One region of the Proteus sp. G2626 genome, then DNA from elsewhere that is predicted to be linked to it. Evidence: predicted binding sites of a transcription regulator. Region 1 holds the regulator's gene; each other region holds the start of a gene.
The links. Region 1 encodes Fur, which represses iron uptake genes when iron is present. Its sites were predicted from a motif close to ATAATAATGAGAACNACTATCAA; they were not measured.
Positions count from the first base shown of each region.

Region 2: feoA (ferrous iron transporter A) is a predicted target of Fur. The motif match lies at 3,504-3,526, and genes of this name have one in related genera.
Region 3: GWJ05_RS16080 (TonB-dependent siderophore receptor) is a predicted target of Fur. The motif match lies at 2,612-2,634, and genes of this name have one in related genera.
Region 4: sufA (Fe-S cluster assembly scaffold SufA) is a predicted target of Fur. The motif match lies at 1,322-1,344, and genes of this name have one in related genera.

Region 1 covers NZ_JAABNH010000029.1:73,977-79,005, forward strand. The annotation lists gene chiP (chitoporin ChiP) at 1-157, shown strand, start outside; gene GWJ05_RS16640 (DUF817 domain-containing protein) at 699-1,538, shown strand; gene fur (ferric iron uptake transcriptional regulator) at 1,623-2,069, opposite strand; gene fldA (flavodoxin FldA) at 2,260-2,787, opposite strand; gene ybfE (LexA regulated protein) at 3,060-3,368, opposite strand; gene ybfF (esterase) at 3,572-4,354, opposite strand; gene seqA (replication initiation negative regulator SeqA) at 4,813-5,029, shown strand, end outside.
Region 2 covers NZ_JAABNH010000025.1:146,219-151,247, reverse strand. The annotation lists gene GWJ05_RS10505 (glycosyltransferase family 39 protein) at 1-864, opposite strand, end outside; gene yihI (Der GTPase-activating protein YihI) at 1,053-1,553, shown strand; gene GWJ05_RS10495 (DUF4026 domain-containing protein) at 1,779-3,224, shown strand; gene feoA (ferrous iron transporter A) at 3,636-3,872, shown strand; gene feoB (Fe(2+) transporter permease subunit FeoB) at 3,921-5,029, shown strand, end outside.
Region 3 covers NZ_JAABNH010000028.1:43,411-48,439, forward strand. The annotation lists gene dinB (DNA polymerase IV) at 1-294, shown strand, start outside; gene GWJ05_RS16080 (TonB-dependent siderophore receptor) at 376-2,538, opposite strand; gene pepD (beta-Ala-His dipeptidase) at 2,834-4,291, opposite strand; gene gpt (xanthine phosphoribosyltransferase) at 4,644-5,029, shown strand, end outside.
Region 4 covers NZ_JAABNH010000027.1:89,662-94,690, reverse strand. The annotation lists gene sufB (Fe-S cluster assembly protein SufB) at 1-890, opposite strand, end outside; gene sufA (Fe-S cluster assembly scaffold SufA) at 908-1,276, opposite strand; gene GWJ05_RS12925 (hypothetical protein) at 1,693-2,310, opposite strand; gene menI (1,4-dihydroxy-2-naphthoyl-CoA hydrolase) at 2,485-2,898, opposite strand; gene ydiJ (D-2-hydroxyglutarate dehydrogenase YdiJ) at 2,895-5,029, opposite strand, start outside.

The DNA of each region.
Region 1 (5,029 bases):
TCAAGAAGGTCGCGCTAAAGGAACACTCTTTAAGCTTCATTATACCCGTTATGATAATCATTCCGATATTCCAAGCTATGAAGGTGGTTTTGGTAATATTTTCCAAGACGAAAAAGACGTTAAATTTAACGTAATTATGCCATTTACTATTTTCTAATATTAGTGTGAGGGTAAGGTGTATTATTGCACTTTATCCTTTATAAAAATAAAAAGTTAAATACGATTACGATAAGTAAAAATAAGTAATAGAAAGAGTTGAGATGAGAGAATTAAAAAGCATAGATATTATTCTTAAAAATTAACTTCGTTAATAAAGTGAAGTTGTCAGTCGTAGTCATCTGTAAAAGTAAAAGAGTTGTATTAAAAAGCAGTAATGTGTTGTTTAAAAATCGCAGTATGTCGTAAAACGTAATGAAGTAAAGTCGTCATGTCATGTCGTCTGAGATAAATGTGAGTAGGTTATTTTTATCTCTTGTGCTTCAGTTATTTCGCAGAATTTGCGTAAGGTATTTACCCTAAAAGGCAGTCAGAGTGGGTATTGTAGTGGGAGGGTAAATACCTTTATTTTTAAATCCTTTCTTTTTCATCCTTGTGCGTTTTTTCATTCTATGGCAAATTTCTTCTCATTCATTTTATCACTCCTTATTTATTATTCTGCATTTAATGTTATTTAATAATGCACGTTTTCAGGAAGAAGCATGTTAAAACGATTGGATGATTTTTTATTAGAACCTCCATTAAGGCCTTTTAAAGGTATAAAACGATTTATTGTTGAGTTTCTTTTTTTTGGTGTAAAAGAAGCGCGTTCTTGCTTATTTGCCGGTTTTTTCTTTTTTATTTTATTTACGACACCCAGTAAAGGAATATTAGGTATACCTCGTTATGATGTTTTACTTATTCTTGCTATTGCTTTCCAACTGTGGATGGTATGGGGAAAACTCGAAACATGGGATGAATTAAAAGCGATCTGTTTTTTCCATATTGTGGGTTTTGTTATGGAGTTATTTAAAACTTCGGCTGCGATAGGATCGTGGAAATACCCTGATTTTGCTTACACAAAGTTGTGGGAAGTGCCTTTATTTACAGGGTTTATGTATTCAGCTGTGGGGAGTTATTTAATTCAAGCATGGCGCTTTTTAAAAGTACGAATTGAACATTATCCACCTTATTGGATGGCAACGTTGGTCGCACTTGCTATCTATATTAATTTCTTTTCTCATCACTTTATTGGTGACTATCGTTGGTATTTAACCGCCTTTATTTTAGGTCTTTATGCGCGTAGTGTCGTTTATTTTACGCCTTATGACACAGAGCGAAAAATGCCACTATTATTGGCTTTTGTTCTGATTGGTTTTTTTATTTGGCTTGCTGAGAATTTCGGTACATTTTTTGGTGTTTGGCAATATCCCAACCAAATTGGTGCTTGGTCTGCTGTACATGCAGGCAAATGGGGCTCTTGGTCATTATTGGTCATTGTTACATTTACTATTGTGGTTCATTTAAAACATATTAAACAGAGTATCAGTGTGGCTAAATAGAGTTATTTTATCTTCAAATTTAGGGCAATAAAAAAGGAACTGTGAACAGTTCCTTTTTTCTACTGAGAGATTATCCAGAATGAATTATTTCTCATCATGTGCGTGGCTATCTTCTTTACAATTGCCTTCAGCACAGTGGCCATATAAATAAAGGCTATGATTGGAAAGTTTGATACCATGACGTTCAGCGATGTTTCTTTGGCGCACTTCAATCGCATCATCTGTAAACTCGATAACTTTACCACAATCAAGACAAATTAAATGATCGTGATGGTGTTGTTGAGTTAATTCAAATACTGATTTACCCCCTTCAAAATTATGTCGGGTAACAATACCAGCATCGTCAAATTGGTTTAAGACGCGATACACGGTTGCCAGACCAATCTCTTCACCGATATCGATGAGTTTTTTATAGAGATCTTCAGCACTGACATGATGGCACTCAGGATCCTGGAGCACTTCCAAGATCTTTAAGCGAGGAAGTGTAACTTTTAACCCAGCATTTTTTAACGCTTTATTATTGTCGGTCATGCGGATTTAATCCTGTTGCTAATGGTGAATTTAATTTTTGTGCTCACTAATAGGGTTTATTCATTAACGCTCGGGTGAATAAATAACCTTATTGATTATAGGCATGATATTTAAAAATAAACACCCCTACCTATCACACTATCTTAGCACACCATTGAATAATTATCATTCTCAATATTGAGTATTTATTTTATCCCAGAATTTCGTCTAGGCTCATTTCTTCTTTAATTTGAGCAACCCAAGCGTCAACACGCTCTTCGGTTAGTTCTGGTTGGCGATCTTCATCAATTGCAAGGCCGATAAAGTGATTATCATCTGCAAGCCCCTTAGAGGCTTCAAAATGATAACCTTCAGTTGGCCAGTGACCCACAATGACTGCACCACGAGGCTCGATAATATCGCGGATTGTACCCATTGCATCACAGAAGTATTCAGCATAGTCTTCTTGGTCACCACAACCGAACAATGCAACTAACTTACCCTCAAAATTAATATCTTCTAATGTCGGGAAAAAGTCATCCCAATCGCATTGTGCTTCACCATAATACCAAGTAGGAATACCAAGTAACAGAATATCAAATGCTTCGATATCTTCCTGACTAGATTTTGCAATATCATGAACTTCGGCATTATCCGCGCCCAATCGTTCTTGAAGCATTTTGGCAATATTTTCCGTGTTGCCGGTATCACTGCCGAAGAATATACCTATGATTGCCATAAAGTGAGATAACCTCTTTTATTCTATATTCGTTATACATCAAGATGTTGCATTATTGGCTACATTTATTCTCACTAATCACATACTTTGTATACTACTAGTGATTCATTTAACGCTTGCCTAGCTATACCTCGAAATATTTAGATTATATTTGTCTGTGTTTGAACAATTACTAGTGAAAAATAAGCTTCATGTTTTCATGATAGAAAACTAAAAAATGTATTTTGACGAAAATAGCAGGGTAATTCTGTCGAATTTGTGTGGTTTAGTTGCTAGCTATTCTCATTTTGATGCATTTTTAAGGCGTAATTTTGTGCTAATTGCTCTAGTAATATTTCTTCAATAAGTTCGCTACGACTGACATTTCTTGCTGTCGCCAACTCATTAAGTGCATTCACAGCGTCTTCATTTAATTTCAACTCAACTCGACGTAAACCATTGACTCTGTCTCGTCTTAATTGATTGCGTTTATTAATTCTAAGCTGTTCATCCCGAGAAAGCGGGTTTGTTTTAGGTCGCCCAGGTCTGCGTTCATCTGCGAACAAATCCAGTGTGGTGCGATCAGTTTGTTCTTTTGCCATAAATTTTGCTGTGAAAGGGCGTATACCAATGACTAAATTGCGAAACGCCCAATAATACCCCACATAGTGGCGTCCTGCCACTGCTTCCTGAGTTTAACCTATTGTCATTTGGTCTTTTTATCGACACATGGTGTGATTAAGTACAATAATTATACATTCAGGTAAGTTATTACTTTCTTAATGAGGTCATTTTAGGTAATTAATTAAACTTTGGATAAAAAACGACGAATAGCGTTAATAACCGTGTCAGGTTTTTCTGAATGTACCCAGTGCCCAGTATTGGCTACGACAAAAGCGCTAGCAAGCGGAAATTGATGTGCAATATCATGACGATATTCATCTAAGATGTAAGGTGATAAGCCACCACGAATAAATAACACAGGATAATGCCAAGCAGGAACGTTTTGCCAACCAATAATATCTGAATAGGCTTTTTTGATTGCAGGTAAATTAAATAACCATTCACCGTTTTTGAAGGATTTAAGTAAAAATTGAATAACCCCTTCTTCCTTAATAAAAGGGCGCATAATTTCTGCGGCATCTTGGCGTCGTGTGACTTTAGCTTCAGTGACGGCTTCTAGCGCTGCAAAAATCTTATCGTGGCGACGAACATTGTAAGCTACTGGCGACATATCAATGACTACAATGCGAGCAATTCGCTCAGGTGCTAATGCGGTCATTGCCATTGCAATTTTTCCACCCATGGAGTGGCCGATAATAATAGCTTTTGAGATCTGTAAACTATCAAGCAATGTAAGTACATCTTGTGCCATATCTTGATAATTCATACTTTCACTATGAGGTGAATGCCCATGATTACGTACATCAATCTGTATCACGGTGTTGTCTTGACGCAGATTACGTCCTATTGCGCCTAAGTTATTTAAGTCGCCAAAAAGACCATGGATCAAAACAATAGGTAAATCAGATGCAGGAACTGTTTCTGGTTGATGTAATTGATAATTTAATAATGTGTTGAGTTTCATGTAAATGACCAAAATAAGTGCGATTTTTTCTATGATGACATGCACTAGGTGCTAAGCCAACTTATCGTCATAATATACATCAGTAATTAAGAGTGGAAATAATTAACACAAGTAATTTATAAAAAACTATATAAATGTATTTTTATGGCTTTTTATTCCAAAGTAATATAAAAAGTTGAAATATTGACATTACTCAAAAATAAATACTTAGAATTTTATATCATTTAATGGTTGGTGTATGTGAGAAGGCGGTATTTGACACAGGGTTTGTTTGAATAAGTTCAAAGAATAGAAGATGATACCGAGATAAACAATAGGATAAATACCAAGCTTAGCCATTGAAATGGCTGGATCTTGTATAGATCTTCTTTAAGTTATTGAAATTTTACCTATTTTGTTTTTAAAGATTATATCTTATAATCCTAACTACTTTTTTTTGAAAACAGTACTGGGTAGCAATGAAAAAGATAGAAATTGATGACGAACTTTACCGCTATATTGCTAGCGAAACTAGACATATCGGTGAAAGCGCTTCAGATATTTTAAGGCGTCTACTGAAGCTTGATGCCAAACAGCCCGTACAGCCAGTCGTTGTCACTGAGTCAGTACAAGCACCTGTTATTAAACAGGACGCTGAACCTAAATCGATTACACCAGCAAAAAATCCGGTCCGTG
Region 2 (5,029 bases), on a different contig from region 1:
CCAAGTAAAAATAATCGCTAATGGAAATAACAAAATAAAATTCAGCAATTGACTATCTTGAGATGCAGACCAACTTAATCGACCACCATAAAGGCGCAATATTCCCCACATCAAAATAACGGGATAAAAAACTGTCAATGCTGCACGAGTCGTACGCAAATTAAAACGGCTTTCTATTTGAGAATCGACCCATTTAAATGCAGCAAAATCGGTTTGCCATAACCAAATAAAATTAGGGATAACAAAAGCAAGCCAAATCGCAATAGCCACATAAAAATAAGGTGACCGATAACTCACTCGCACTTTAGGTACAAATAGACTCAATAAAAAGACAGAGCCCATAAAAGCTAGTGATGAATATTTTCCCATAGTGGCAATGCCCATAACAATGGCAAAGCCAATCCAATATTTTTGATTGTCATTAATTGCGCAAAGGAAAAAATAAAGTGCCCAAGCCCAGCAACCGACTAGAATATAGTTATCGTTATAAGGGATAATATCAAAATTGATAATGCCAGATAAATTAAGCCCTAACATAGCAAACCATGCTAGATTAATGTTGCGTGTCAATTTATAAGCTAAATTCCAAACGCCCAATAACCCAATGGCAATCACAATAAAGTGGATAAAATACCAATAAAAGCTAAAATCGACACCGCCATAAATAGCAGGTGACATTATAAAACCTACAAACCAAGGATTTTTAGGAGAGCCCCAGCCCCCATTGGTTCCCCAATTGACCGCTTCTACGGCATCATAAGGTACCGTAGGATCAAAGAGATAGCTGACTAAGATCCAGAGTGTCGCATAGCCAATAACCCACCAATATACTGGTTTACGCAATTGCGCAGATGATAATGTCATAATAAATAGAAAGTTAAGTTGATTAATTTAGTTTTATCATTAGAGAAAGTCACAATACCGTAAAGTATAGTGAAATGAACCGCACATTGTACGTGAGCAAAAATTAAATTGTCTTAAATTTGCGCTTTTATTGAAAATTTGTTTCTGATAGATTGCGCAACCAAGAAGATCACTATCGAGTTACCATTATGAATATGATTAAAAGAAAGCCCGCCACAGCTAAAACACGTAAAAAATCACGTGAAGAGCTGAACGCGGAAGGACGTGAACGTAAACGTCAAAAGAAACACCGTGGCAATCCTGCCGGTAACCGTCAGCAGGAAGCGGAAAATAAACAGCAAGCTAAAAATACAGCGCCGAAAGATCCACGCATTGGTAGCAAAAAACCCATCCCTCTAATTGTGGGTGATGCACCAAAAGTTGCGAAGAAAAAACCTGCGCCAGCCAAAGTAGAACCTGTTCGTTTAACACCAGAACAAGAATTAGACTTGTTAGAAAACGATGCACGTTTAGATGAATTACTATCTCGTCTTGAAAACGGTGAAAAACTTAACGCTGAAGAACAGGCTTATACTGAAAAAACCCTTGATCGTATTGACGAATTAATGGTTGAACTGGGTATTGAGTTTGAAGATGATGACGATGAAGAAAAAACAGAAGACATCATGCAATTACTGAAAGGTAAATAATCAAAAGGCTAATCATTCGCCTTAATTACCTTATATCCAACAGATATCAATAATTTATTGATATCTGTTGTTTTTTATCAAGACACCTCTTCTCTACTTTTCATGCTCTCATATCATCAACGATAGGTTAAATACCCCTCTCAAGCTCAGATAACTCTATCTATTCCTCTTTTGTTATCCCTGATATCCTATTTTTCTATCTTTTATATACGAGTGATAAAAAATATGGATAACAGACAGCAGTACTTAGATATCGCAGCCGGGCAAGGAGAAAAAGTGCCCTCTCGTATAGTGGCTTTCCCTGCCCAGCCACTAAACTATGCGCTTATTGAACAACGCCTAGAAGAACAAACGGATTATACTGACGGTGAAATCAATTATTTGAGTGAAAATATTGATGATGGTTTTTTTTATCGTTGCCAACATGGTGATGCTGAATTACATTTTTTTGTCTGCCTTTACCCTCGCGATGAAAATTATGAAATACGTCCAATGTATTCAACAGATGAACTCACACCACAACGCTTAGCGCACGCGAATGCCACAACCCAAGATTTATTATTAGAAACACTCTTTACTGAGACGTTACATCCTTTAGCAAGTTACCGCCATCAACTGAATTTTCTAAACATTATCGCGCCTGAAATGGTTTTGGCATTAGATGAATCCGCAGCAGGTAAAGCCTTAACACCAGAATGGATCCGCTTCCAACTAGAAACACCCGATCTTTATCCCGAAGTAGAAAGTCTGTATGTTATTCATGCTGTTTATGATACAGAAAACGATCCACCCACCATGTTCTGGTTCCATACTCATGGATTAGCGCGTTGTGGCTTAACTGAAGTTGATTTAGTGATCCCAAGTATGCTGGAATCTTACTACGGCATTCCCGATCTTTTCCGTTGTTTTGTCAATAACAGTATCAATCATCGCCAGATTGAATTTGCAGAGCCAATGCTTTGTGGACAAACATCTTCAGGATTAGAATACCTTGTTGCCTTACCTTTTGAAGAGGGTATCCGCCATGTCAATCAATCGACGCCTCTTGATAGTCTTAGACCTTTAGAAGAGATGCGTTACGACATCGAAGGGGCACCAAATGGTATTTTCTTGGGTGATTTAGCCGATCGCGATGAATATCATCAACATCCATCTTCCATGCTATTTAGAACCAATGAAGAAAACCCAGTTTTAGAAACCTTCTTTAGAGGTTATGAAGAACAACAAGCGATGATGCTACTGCGCAGTAATGAAGAAACCTACGAGATGTCTGAAAAAGCCAAGCGACGCTGGGAATACTTCGTTTCTATGTTTGATAACTACAATCAACCGCCTGTTGAGAAAAAAAGTGGTTTCCTCTCTAAGTTATTAGGAAAAGACAAACCTGAAGAGACCGAAAACCCTTGGCAGTTTATGATCAAGTTCGGTATTCCTTATGGTGAAGGGGAAGAAAAAGAGCTAGAGCATATGTGGTTTGTACCACAATCTCGTGATGGAGATACCATTTATGCCAAACTACTCAATGTGCCATTTTATGTTGAAGAGATGCAAGAAGGTGAAATCTATCCCATTAATACAGACTTAATGACTGACTGGATGGTTTCCTATGAAGAGAATAGTTATACCCCAAACAATATTTACCAACTTTTTAGCCATCAGCAAACGCACTAATTAGCTAACGATTTCGCCATTCTAATGCGAGTACCTCATTTAAAATAACGAGAGACTCGCTTTTCTACTTCCTATGAAATCTACGTTCATCTTGTAACCCGTTAACATCATTAATTGATTGTTATTTTGTTGCTACATTGACATTTCAACTCTTCACATTTTGTTTTTGTCTAGTAACAGATGAATCAAACAGCCTAATTTCCTCCCAATATCTTTTCTCTGGTTGATTTAAATCAAGTGCAGAACAGCCTAGAGTAGGCTAAATTATACCCAATAAGGATAATTATAATTCTCATTAGCATTAAAAATATTTATTATAATTAACCTGACTCTTATTATGTGAATTTTTATATACGTTAATAATTATCAGTATCATTATTTTTTGTATCAATATTCGTGGAAGAACGATTTATGTCACTGATCCCAAATCACAGTTATAAAATCTTGAGCTACTCACCTCAGATTAGTCCTGCATACAGACAGAAGTTGTTATCTTTAGGTATGTTGCCTGGCGCTGTGTTTAACGTTATTCGTATCGCGCCACTGGGTGATCCTATTCAAATAGAAACACACCGAGTGTCCCTTATTTTGAGAAAAAAAGATCTCGCACTTATTAACCTTAGCGAAGTGGTTCATAGCGAAAAATAATCGTTATCTCTCATTCAACCAGGCAAGACAACTATTGGCATCACTATTATGACTCCTCTCACTATAGGCCTTATCGGCAACCCCAATGCTGGTAAAACAACACTTTTTAATCAGCTAACAGGCTCTCGCCAGCGCGTGGGTAACTGGGCGGGTGTGACGGTCGAACGCAAAGTTGGTCGTTTTACAACAGCAAATCATAAAATTGAACTTGTCGACTTACCCGGCACTTACTCATTAACCACTATTTCAGAACAAACATCACTTGATGAACAAATTGCCTGTCATTTCATTTTAAGTAATGAAGCAGACATGCTGATTAATGTTGTTGATGCATCTAATCTCGAACGTAATCTTTATTTGACATTGCAACTACTTGAGTTAGGCATTCCCTGCATTGTGGCATTAAACATGCTTGATATTGCACAACACCAAGATATGCAAATTGATATCAAAGCCCTATCTGCTCAACTGGGTTGTCCGGTTATTCCTATGGTTTCAACCAAAGCATCAGGCATGGATAAACTCAAAGACGCGATTGATGCTTTCCCTGCTGAAAAGAAAAAACCACAGGAATTACTGACTTCTTATCCTCTATGGTTATTAAATGAAGTTGAGGCACTCGCTGAAAAAATTAATCACGATGAATTCAATTTACAACAACGTCGTTGGATGTCATTACAGTGTTTAGAAGGGGATATCTATACCCATCAGCGCGCTCAAATTACCAAAGAAGATATCAAAGCAATTCGTCAACGCATTCAAGACGAACATAATAATGAGCCAGAATTAGTCATTGCGGATGCCCGTTATCAAAATATTGAGCGCATCTGTCATACTGTGATTAATATGGAGTCCATTAAGCCGAATATTCTGACACAAAATATCGATAAAGTGATATTAAACCGTTGGTTAGGTGTGCCTATCTTCCTGTTTGTTATGTATTTAATGTTCGTTTTGGCAATTAACATTGGTGGTGCATTGCAACCCGCTTTCGAAGGTGGTTCTGAAGCGATCTTTATCCATGGTATCCAATGGATTGGCGCAACCTTTAATTTCCCAGAATGGTTAACCATTTTCCTTGCGCAAGGTGTTGGTGGTGGTATTAATACCGTTCTTCCACTCGTGCCACAGATCGGGATGATGTATCTCTTCTTATC
Region 3 (5,029 bases), on a different contig from region 1:
TCATGGGATGACTGCTTAGTATTACTTGATGGGTTGTATAACGAATTAGAAAAACGTCTCACAAAAGTTAAACCTGATCTAAGGATAGCAAGGCAAGGCGTTAAGCTGAAATTTGATGATTTTCAATTAACGACACAAGAGCATACTCATCCTATCTTAGAAAAAGCCGATTTAATAAATATTGCCTATCAAGCATGGCATGAGCGCCGAAATGGGCGAGGTGTACGGTTAATCGGGTTTCATGTCACTTTGCAAGATCCACAAATAGAGCGACAGCTTCTTTTAGCGTTATAAGAATTTAAAAAAAACCATAGCCGATCAACAGATTGGCTATGGTTAGGGTATTTATTTGCTGCATAGTTAATTTATGTAGCATTACCAGCGATAATTCATCGTTGCTGTCATCGTTCTACCAATGCCATAAAAACATGCAGTATCACCTGCACAAGAGGCAACATAATGTTTATTCGCAATATTATTCATATTTAGTTGAATTTCAGCTCCTTTTAAAGATGGTGATAATTCTCCTAAAGAATAGCCTACCATTGCGTCATACAACGTTACCGCAGGTACACTGACTGTATTTTTAGTATCACCTTGAGATACACCCACATATCTCACACCAAAGCCCGCTTTAGCACCATTAAGTAACCCAGAGATTACATCATATTGACCCCAAAATGAGGCCATGTGCTTAGGAACTCTTGGTAATTCTTTCCCTTGTGTTCCCGTAATAATGGTTTTTCTTACTTCGGTATCGGTATAAGCATAGCTACTAATTAATGAAATATTGTCAGTTAATTGGCTATTAATTTGAGCTTCAACACCCCGGCTTCTAATTTCACCCACGGGTTCAAAATAGGCTTTTTCGGCATTATAGTTAGTCACATTACGCTGTTGTAATTGATAAACAGAGAGCGTTGCTAATGTTTGTTGATTAGGGGTGAAATATTTAATTCCCGCTTCTAATTGGCGTCCTTCACTTGGATCAAATGGTGGTGCACCTGGTGCTCTACGCGTTTGTAAATTAGGTTCAAAAGAGGTGCTATAACTTATATAAGATGAAATACCATTATCAAAAGCATATAAAAGACCAGCACGACCCGTTAATTTATGATCATCTTGCTGATCATATGAGGTTGCTAAGAAGTCATGAGTTCGTACTTGCGCCCAGTCTTGGCGTAAACCTGCCAGTAATATCCAATTTTGCCATTGGAGCTGATCTTGTAGATACACCCCAATCTGATCCCGTTTTTGTAACTGATCGGTTGCAGGCTTTTGTAAGGTCATATTAATTGGATAGCTATAATTAGGATCACGCCAATCAAGATCGTATTCCGAGCCCATCGCACGACGTAAATTATCTTGATCTTTACTCCATTGATAATCAATACCCGCAATCACAGTATGATCGATTTTTGCGGTAGTGAAATCGACTTGTAAGCGAGTGTCTATTCCTAAAGTTTCTGTTTCACGTTGTTCTTGTTGAGCCCTGCGTTCAAGTACATAAGGATTGTCTTTTCTTAATGAACCGAAAACAAGGTATTTATATTTCTGATTAATATGATTATAACGAGCATTTTGTACGATTTTGAGTGAGTCACTAAATTCATGTTCGAATTCATAGCCTATACCATATTGTTGACGCCACGATTGGTGATAATCAGGGTTGTTTACGTCGAAATCAAAAGGAATAATGCCTTCAGGTGTTTTTTTCACAGTACCATAAGCAGGTAAAAAGTTACGATAACCAGCTTCAGGCTCTTGTTGAATAAAACTTAATAATGTTAAGCGTGTTTGTTCATTAGATAAAAAAGTAATCACTGGAGCAAGGGCAAAACGCTCTTCTTTATAGTTTTTTATTTGAGTGTGTTGTGTTTTGGCAATACCATTTAGGCGATAAAGAATACGATTGTCATCACTTAAAGCACCTGAAAAGTCGAATGCAGTTTCAGCCAATTGATCATTGCCTGCTCGCACTTGAATATGGCGAATAGATGTTGCCGTGGGTCTTTTGCTAGTCATTGCAACAAGGCCACCAGGATTTACTTGACCATAAAGAACAGACGCTGGCCCTTTAACAACTTCAACGCGTTCTAATAACCATGGATCAAGTGCCCCCGTCGATGATGAAGCGCCCATTCCATAACTTAAACCATCTAGAAAACGTGGTGCATAACTGTATCCACGAATAAAAACTTCATCATTACGGTTAGAGCTACCTCTATATTCAGTGAAAACCCCAGGTGTATAACGTAAGGCTTGTGAAACAGAACTTACATCTTGAGCATCCATTTGATCACGAGTAATAACCGTAATGGATTGTGGTGTTTTTTCAATTTCAGTAGGTAATTTATTTGCTGAGAGTGTCTTTGTGGCGAGAAACCCCGAAACAGGGGCTTGTGGATCTTGTGATGGAGTTGCGGTGACAATTATCTTTTCAGACACATTTTGATTAACTGTCGCATGAATTTGAACCGAGAGTAAACTTAAAGGTAAGGCAAGAAAGACATTAGTAATACAATTTTTGTTAGACACAATAGAACCTTTTGAATTTTTATTTTTTCATTTGAAATCCGGAAGGCATGAAAATATCACTCAATAAACATTAATACTAATGATAATAATTATCATTCTATATATTTAATTTATTAAGCTTTGTTTTTTATTCCATGATGGAATAACTGTTAAATTTATTGGTTATATGAGGAATAAATTATGATATTTAAGGAAAATTGAGTGTGAGTAGGAAAATAAATTATTTTTTTGTGATGGTTTTAGCCACGAAAAACCCGCCAATTAAGCGGGTTTCATTATGATGTTTAAAGCAAGATTATTTAGCAGGGATCGCTTTTAAAATTGCTGTTAATAACTGCCAGTATTGACCGACACTTTTAATGTGAACGCGTTCGTCTGGGGAGTGAGCACCCCGGATTGTTGGCCCAATAGAAACCATATCCATATCTGGGTAAGGTTTTTTAAATAGACCACACTCAAGGCCCGCATGGATAACCATGATATTTGGTACTTTATCAAACAACTGTTGATAAGTATCGCGAACTAAATGCATTACTGGAGAGTCTGCATCGGGTTTCCAACCTGGGTAACCGCCTTTGGTTTCGATATCCGCTTTAGCCAGTTTTGCCAATGCTGTCAGCATGCTAACAACATAAGTTTTACCGCTATCAATCAGAGAACGAATTAAGCACAGGATCTCTACTTTATCGTCAACAATGCCAACAACACCTACGTTTAATGAAGTTTCAACAACACCTTCAACATCGTCACTCATACGAATAACACCATTTGGCATAGCATTAAGTAGGTTGATTAAGCGTTCTTGACAATCTGCTGTGAAAACTTTTTTATCTGTTGTTGTATCAATTAATTCAATTTTCAGATTTTTTTCAGCAATAGCTAATTCTGTTTTTAACAGAGCTTCAAATTTCGCTTTTACTGCGTCTAGCTGGCTTGCTTTATCCGCTGGAATTGCAAAAACAATGTTTGCTTCACGAGGAATAGCATTACGCAGTGTACCACCGTGGAAATCAATTAATTTCAGTGATAATTCTTCTGCGTGACCTGCTAAGAAACGTGCTAATAATTTATTTGCATTACCTAAACCTAAATGGATATCACCACCTGAGTGACCACCATTTAATCCTTTCAGTACTAGTTGCTTAACAACATGGCCTGCTGGAATTGCTTCATAAGAAAGGCTTACCGTGGTTTTAACATCAATACCACCCGCACAGCCCATGTAGATTTCACCTTCTTCTTCAGAGTCTGTGTTGATAAGAATATCAGCTTGTAACCAGCCTGGTTGTAAACCAAAAGCACCGTCCATGCCTGTTTCTTCTGTCATGGTTAACAGTACTTCTAATGGACCATGTTTTACGGTATCGTCAGCTAAAACAGCTAATGCGGATGCCATACCAACACCGTTATCAGCACCTAATGTTGTGCCTTTTGCTTTGATCCATTCACCGTCAATATAAGGTTGAATTGGATCTTTAGTGAAGTCATGAACTGTATCGTTGTTTTTTTGTGGCACCATATCTAAGTGTGCTTGTAAAACAACGGTTTTACGATCTTCCATGCCTTTAGTCGCAGGCTTGCGAATTAAAATATTGCCGACAGCATCGCGCTCGGCAAAAAGACCTTTTTCACTTGCCCATGAAAGAATGTGGGAAGCTAAGGCTTCTTCATGATGTGATGGATGTGGAATCGAACAAATTTTTGCAAAAATATCCCATAATGGTTGTGGGGATAGAGTAGATAGTTCAGACACGATGGATCTCCTCTAACAGCATCTGTGTTATTAATAGCCTACCGCTTTTTTAAGGGTTAGCTTTATTATTCTGAGCGTTATACGCCAATGTAATCGAGAATATCACTTTCTTCTGATGAATGCGTCATTCTATTCATCTCTCTATCTAAGAAATTAGATCTTTATTTGCATTCATTTTTTATATGGTTCATTTTTTAATCATAAAAAAGTAATACAGAAAAAAATGAGGATAATCTCACCTCTTTTCACGTTTTCTCTGGTTTTTAGGCGCTCAAATCACTATAATCTCGCGCAACCTTTTTTTCCGCAAAAAAAGCTTCTCTCGCATTCAAGTAGCTAGGATCACAATATTATGAGCGAAAAATATGTTGTAACGTGGGATATGTTGCAAATACATGCCCGTCAATTGGCGCAACGTTTATTACCAGTCGAACAGTGGACAGGCATTATTGCTGTCAGCCGTGGGGGATTAGTCCCTGCTGCATTACTTGCTCGTGAATTAGGTATCCGTCATGTGGATACAGTCTGCATTTCTAGCTATGACCATGATCATCAGCGTGACCTCAAAATCTTAAAAAAAGCAGAAGGTGATGGTGAAGGCTTTATCGTTGTTGACGATTTAGTTGATACAGGTGGTACGGCGAAAGTTATCCGCGATATGTATCCTAAAGCCCACTTTGTGACTATCTTTGCAAAACCCGAAGGGCGTCCATTAGTGGATGATTTCGTGGTTGATAT
Region 4 (5,029 bases), on a different contig from region 1:
TCGCCACCAGAGAACCAGTTTTGTACCGTAGAATATTTTACTTCGGCATCTTTATGGATAATGACTTCAACTACAGCGGCGTGAAGTTGATAACTGTCGCGAACGGGAGCTGAACAACCTTCGATATAACTGACATAACTGCCTTCATCAGCGACCAGAATAGTTCGTTCAAATTGACCTGTTTGTGCCGCATTGATACGGAAATAAGTCGATAACTCCATAGGGCAACGTACCCCTTTGGGAATATAGACAAAAGTACCATCAGACGCGACCGCGGCATTCAGTGCGGCAAAATAGTTATCATGACTTGAAACAACAGTCCCTAAATATTGGCGCACTAAATCAGGATATTCTTGAATAGCTTCACTAAATGAGCAGAAAATAATGCCATGTTCAGCAAGTTCTTCACGATATGTCGTTGAAACAGAAACCGAGTCAAAAATCGCATCAACAGCAACCGCTTGCCCTTCTCTTACAGGCACGCCTAGTTGATTGAAGGCATCTTCGACTTCTTTGGTTAAATAATCTTGTGCAACTTGTTTATCATCCGCCACCGCTTCATTTGTATCACTAGCACAACTACCATTAGCACAACATGAACTACAAGATGGTGCTGAATAATAACTATAATCCTGATAATTAAGTGCTGGATAATCCGCTTTTAACCAATGCGGTTCTTCCATTTCTAACCAATGGCGATAAGCATCTAAACGAAATTCCAGCATCCATTCTGGTTCATTTCTTTTTGCCGATATTGCACGCACAACCGCTTCATTTAACCCTTTTTCTAAGGCATCGGTTGAGATATCGGTATAAAAACCTTCTTTATAGTGATGATCACTTAGCCATCCCTGAACTTCATCACCAATTTCAACATTGCTCTGAGACATAATCTAACTTCACTATGTTATACCCCAAAGCTCTCACCACATCCGCAGACGTTTTGAGCTTTAGGATTATTAAATTTAAACATTTGATTAAGTCCTTCACGAACATAATCAACAACAAGCCCATCGATGAATGGCATTGCTTTCAATGAAACAAACAATTTTGCGCCATTATGTTCATAAACAATGTCGTCTTCACTGGGACCTGTAGCGAGTTCAATAACATAACCATACCCAGTACAACCAGAGGGTTTGATATTTAAGGAAAGCCCCTGTTTTTCAGGATTTTTCTCAACTAAATGACAAATATGTTTTGCTGCGTTATCTGTTAGTACAATACCTTGCCAAGCAGTCTCATTAAGAGAAAATGTTTCAACGTTGTTTGTCATTACTAACCTCATTTCGAAAGGAGATTGATATCTTTCCTGACACTAATGGTAATGATAACCCTTATCACTTCAACCATGTCTTTTGAAAGGATATTCTGTAAATGTGTATTTTTTGTTCTATTTTTGCACTTATTTTGTTAACAACACATGTTAACGCAATGTAATATAACACTTTTATATTTTTTTATTCTAAAAAATAAAACTTTTAATTTTTCTTATATTTCGCACAATACGCATATAAGTTGCAAAATAAATACACTTTATATGTTATCACTGAAATTTAGAGAAAAAAGCATAAAAGTGTGTTTTTACAACTAGCTTATTGAGCTTACTCACATTCATTTTTATGCTTTGATGAGGGATAAGATAGCACCACTTATGTGATGACCTCTTATTGGTTTGTGTGCTCTTCGATGTTATTTATTAATAGTGATGGTTTGAATATATTTGTCTGTACATTCAAGAGTTTGACTGTTTTTTTGTTTGTTCGATTGGCTATTGAAATTACTAATTAATTGCAGTTGCCATACTCGATTCGTTTTAAGATCTGCCGCTAAAATACCTTCATAGCTCACATTCTCTTTTGCATATTTTCCTTCAAAAAGGACATGTCGACTTTCAACATTTGAAATCGTTAATGGTTTTATTGATGTTAAAATTTCATTCATGCCATCTATTGCCGCAATATTATCAATGATGCCTTGTGCGCCAGCATCAACATCATAGGTCATTGCATCGATCATTTTAAAATAAACCAGACGAACCTCTGATAGATCACAAATAGGTTGTGATTTATAAACTATCATTTCTGTTGTAACGTCCTGCACATTATCAGGCAACATCTTAAAATAGTTTTCAGTATCTTCTCTGCTCATTGAAAATACTGTGGGATACGTCATATTAAAACCAGAAACAGTTTGTACAGGAATATTACTTATATTATTAGTTTCAGAGGCAGAATTATTATCACATCCGGTGAGTACTAAACCTGCGATTAATAATATTGTGGTGTTGAATTTTGAAATAGTTAACATTGTGAACATCTTTTCTTTTATTATGAAGATAATGATTATCATTAAAAATAAAATTTAAATAAAGAATAATTTTTATTTTCGTTCTCTATTTTTGTTCTTTTTTTCACATTACCTATAAATACAAAAAACGCACAAAGCGAGTATTTCACTTTGTGCGTTTGACTTTTTACTTTCTTAAGAAATAACCGATGTGGTTAATCTTGAAATACATACTTGACGATTTTCATCATCAAATATTTCTATTGACCAAACTTGATGAGAACGACCTAAATGAATAGGTTTACATACTCCTCTCACCTTGCCTTCTCTGGCTGAACGAATATGGTTAGCATTAATTTCTAAACCCACAATTTTCTGTTCGCCTTCAGTACAAAGATACCCAGCAACTGATCCCAGTGTTTCAGCTAAAACAACAGAAGCACCACCATGTAAAAGCCCTAAAGGTTGTTTTGTACGATGATCAACTGGCATGGTACCTTCAAGATAATCATCACCAAGACATGTTAATTCAATACCTAAATAGCTCATCATATTGTTTTGCCCAATATGATTAAGATGCTCGATAGTCGTTTCACGTTTCCATATCATGGCATGATCTCCAAAAGTGCTTGTAATGGGTGTTTTAGCTCAATATTATCAATACGTTTTACCTGGCTACGACATGAATACCCGGTGCTTAAACAACGCATTGTTGGCAATGTTTTTAATGCATTACCCCATGAGAGTTGGTAAATACCCAACGAGTTTTCATAATTGTTCAGTTCATGTCCATAAGTACCCGCCATTCCACAACATCCCGTACTCACAAATTCGAGTTGTTGCCCATAACGTTGAAAAATAGCCTGCCACTGTTTCATGCTTTGTGGTAGAGCTGTCACTTCTGTACAGTGTCCGAAAAGATACCATTTTTCAGCATCATCACGAACTGATATTGGCTCAGAAACTAATTTACTTAACCATTCATGAACAAGTTGAACATTAAAATCACCACGCTTATCACCCAGTATTTCTCGATATTCATCGCGATAGCAAAGTACTAATGCGGGATCAACGCCCACCATTGGAATGCCTAGTTTTGCAATCCGATTAAGCATAGTTGACGTTTTTTGCGCTGTTTTACTAAATTTCTGTAAAAAACCTTTAATATGTTGTGCCTTACCATTAGGGGAAAATGGCAGTAAAACAGGTTTAAATCCAATCTTTTCAATTAGTTTAATAAAATCTGCAACCACTTTTGCATCGTAATAACTGGTAAAGGGATCTTGCACCACCAACACATAATGACTCCGTTGCTTATCCGATAAGCATTCTAAATCTTCTAACGTCATATCTAGAGCATGATGCCCAGCTAATAGCTGTTTTAATGTTGGCGATGACAGCAACGGTAAATCAATCATGCCTATCGTATGTTTACTCAATGACTGTACCAATGGTTGCTTCATAAAAAAGTTAAAGACCCCCGGCGCTTTAGCCATAATGGGTGTTGTTAGCTCAACATTCGCAACAATATGATCTTTTAATGGCCTTAAATAGCGCTGGTGATAAAGTTCAGTAAACTTAGAACGAAACGAGGGTACATCAATTTTAATCGGGCACTGAGTCGAACACGCTTTACAAGCCAAACAACCGTTCATTGCTGCTTTCACTTCATGTGAAAAATCATATTCCCCGCGTTTTGCTTTCCATGTATTACGTGTTTTCTCTATCAAACTTCTTAAACTAGATTTATTGTTCTCAAAACTAGATTCAAGTTGTTTTGGGCTAACACCTTGCTCGGTTAATAATCGTAACCATTCTCGTACAAGTGTGGCTCGCCCTTTAGGTGAATGAATGCGTTGTCCGCTAATTTTCATTGAAGGACACATAGGGCTCTTCGCATCAAAATTAAAACAAAGCCCATTGCCATTACAGTCTAAAGCTCCTTTAAAATCTTGACGGACAGATAAAGGGATAGTGCGATCAAACGTGCCTCGTTTAACAGTATCGACTTGTTTCATTGGTTCATCGACCTCTAACGGAGGGCAGATTTTTCCAGGATTAAGCCTATTTCGAGGATCGAACACCGTTTTTATTTGACGAAGTTCGTGATAGAGCGTTTCACCAAAAAATTCGGGGCTGTATTGCGCTCTAAAGCCTTTCCCGTGTTCACCCCAAAGCAAACCGCCATATTTAGCGGTTAACGTGACAATGTCATCTGAGATAGATTTCATCAATAATTCTTGTTGTGGATCGCACATATCAAGTGCAGGTCTTACGTGCAATACACCTGCATCAACGTGGCCAAACATGCCATAATGAAGCTGGTGCCTATCGAGCAATGCCCTAAACTCTGTAATATAATCAGCCAGATGTTCTGGTGGTACACAGGTATCTTCCACAAAAGGAATAGGTTTGGCTTGTCCTTTGGCATTACCTAATAAACCCACAGCCTTTTTACGCATGGCATAAATACGGTTAATATCCGCTAACTCATGACACACTTGATAACCAATAACCCCCCCTTGCCCTTCTTTCATTAATGAGTCTAATCGTTGGCATAATGATGTGACTTGAGAATGAATCAATACTTCATCGTCACCCGCAAATTCAACAATATTAAGCCCTTGCATATCTTTATTAGGTATATCGGTGATCAATTCTTTGACGGAGTGCCACACAATATCTTCACGAGCAAGATTTAATACTTTAGAATCAACAGTTTCAACAGAAAGTGCGTTGG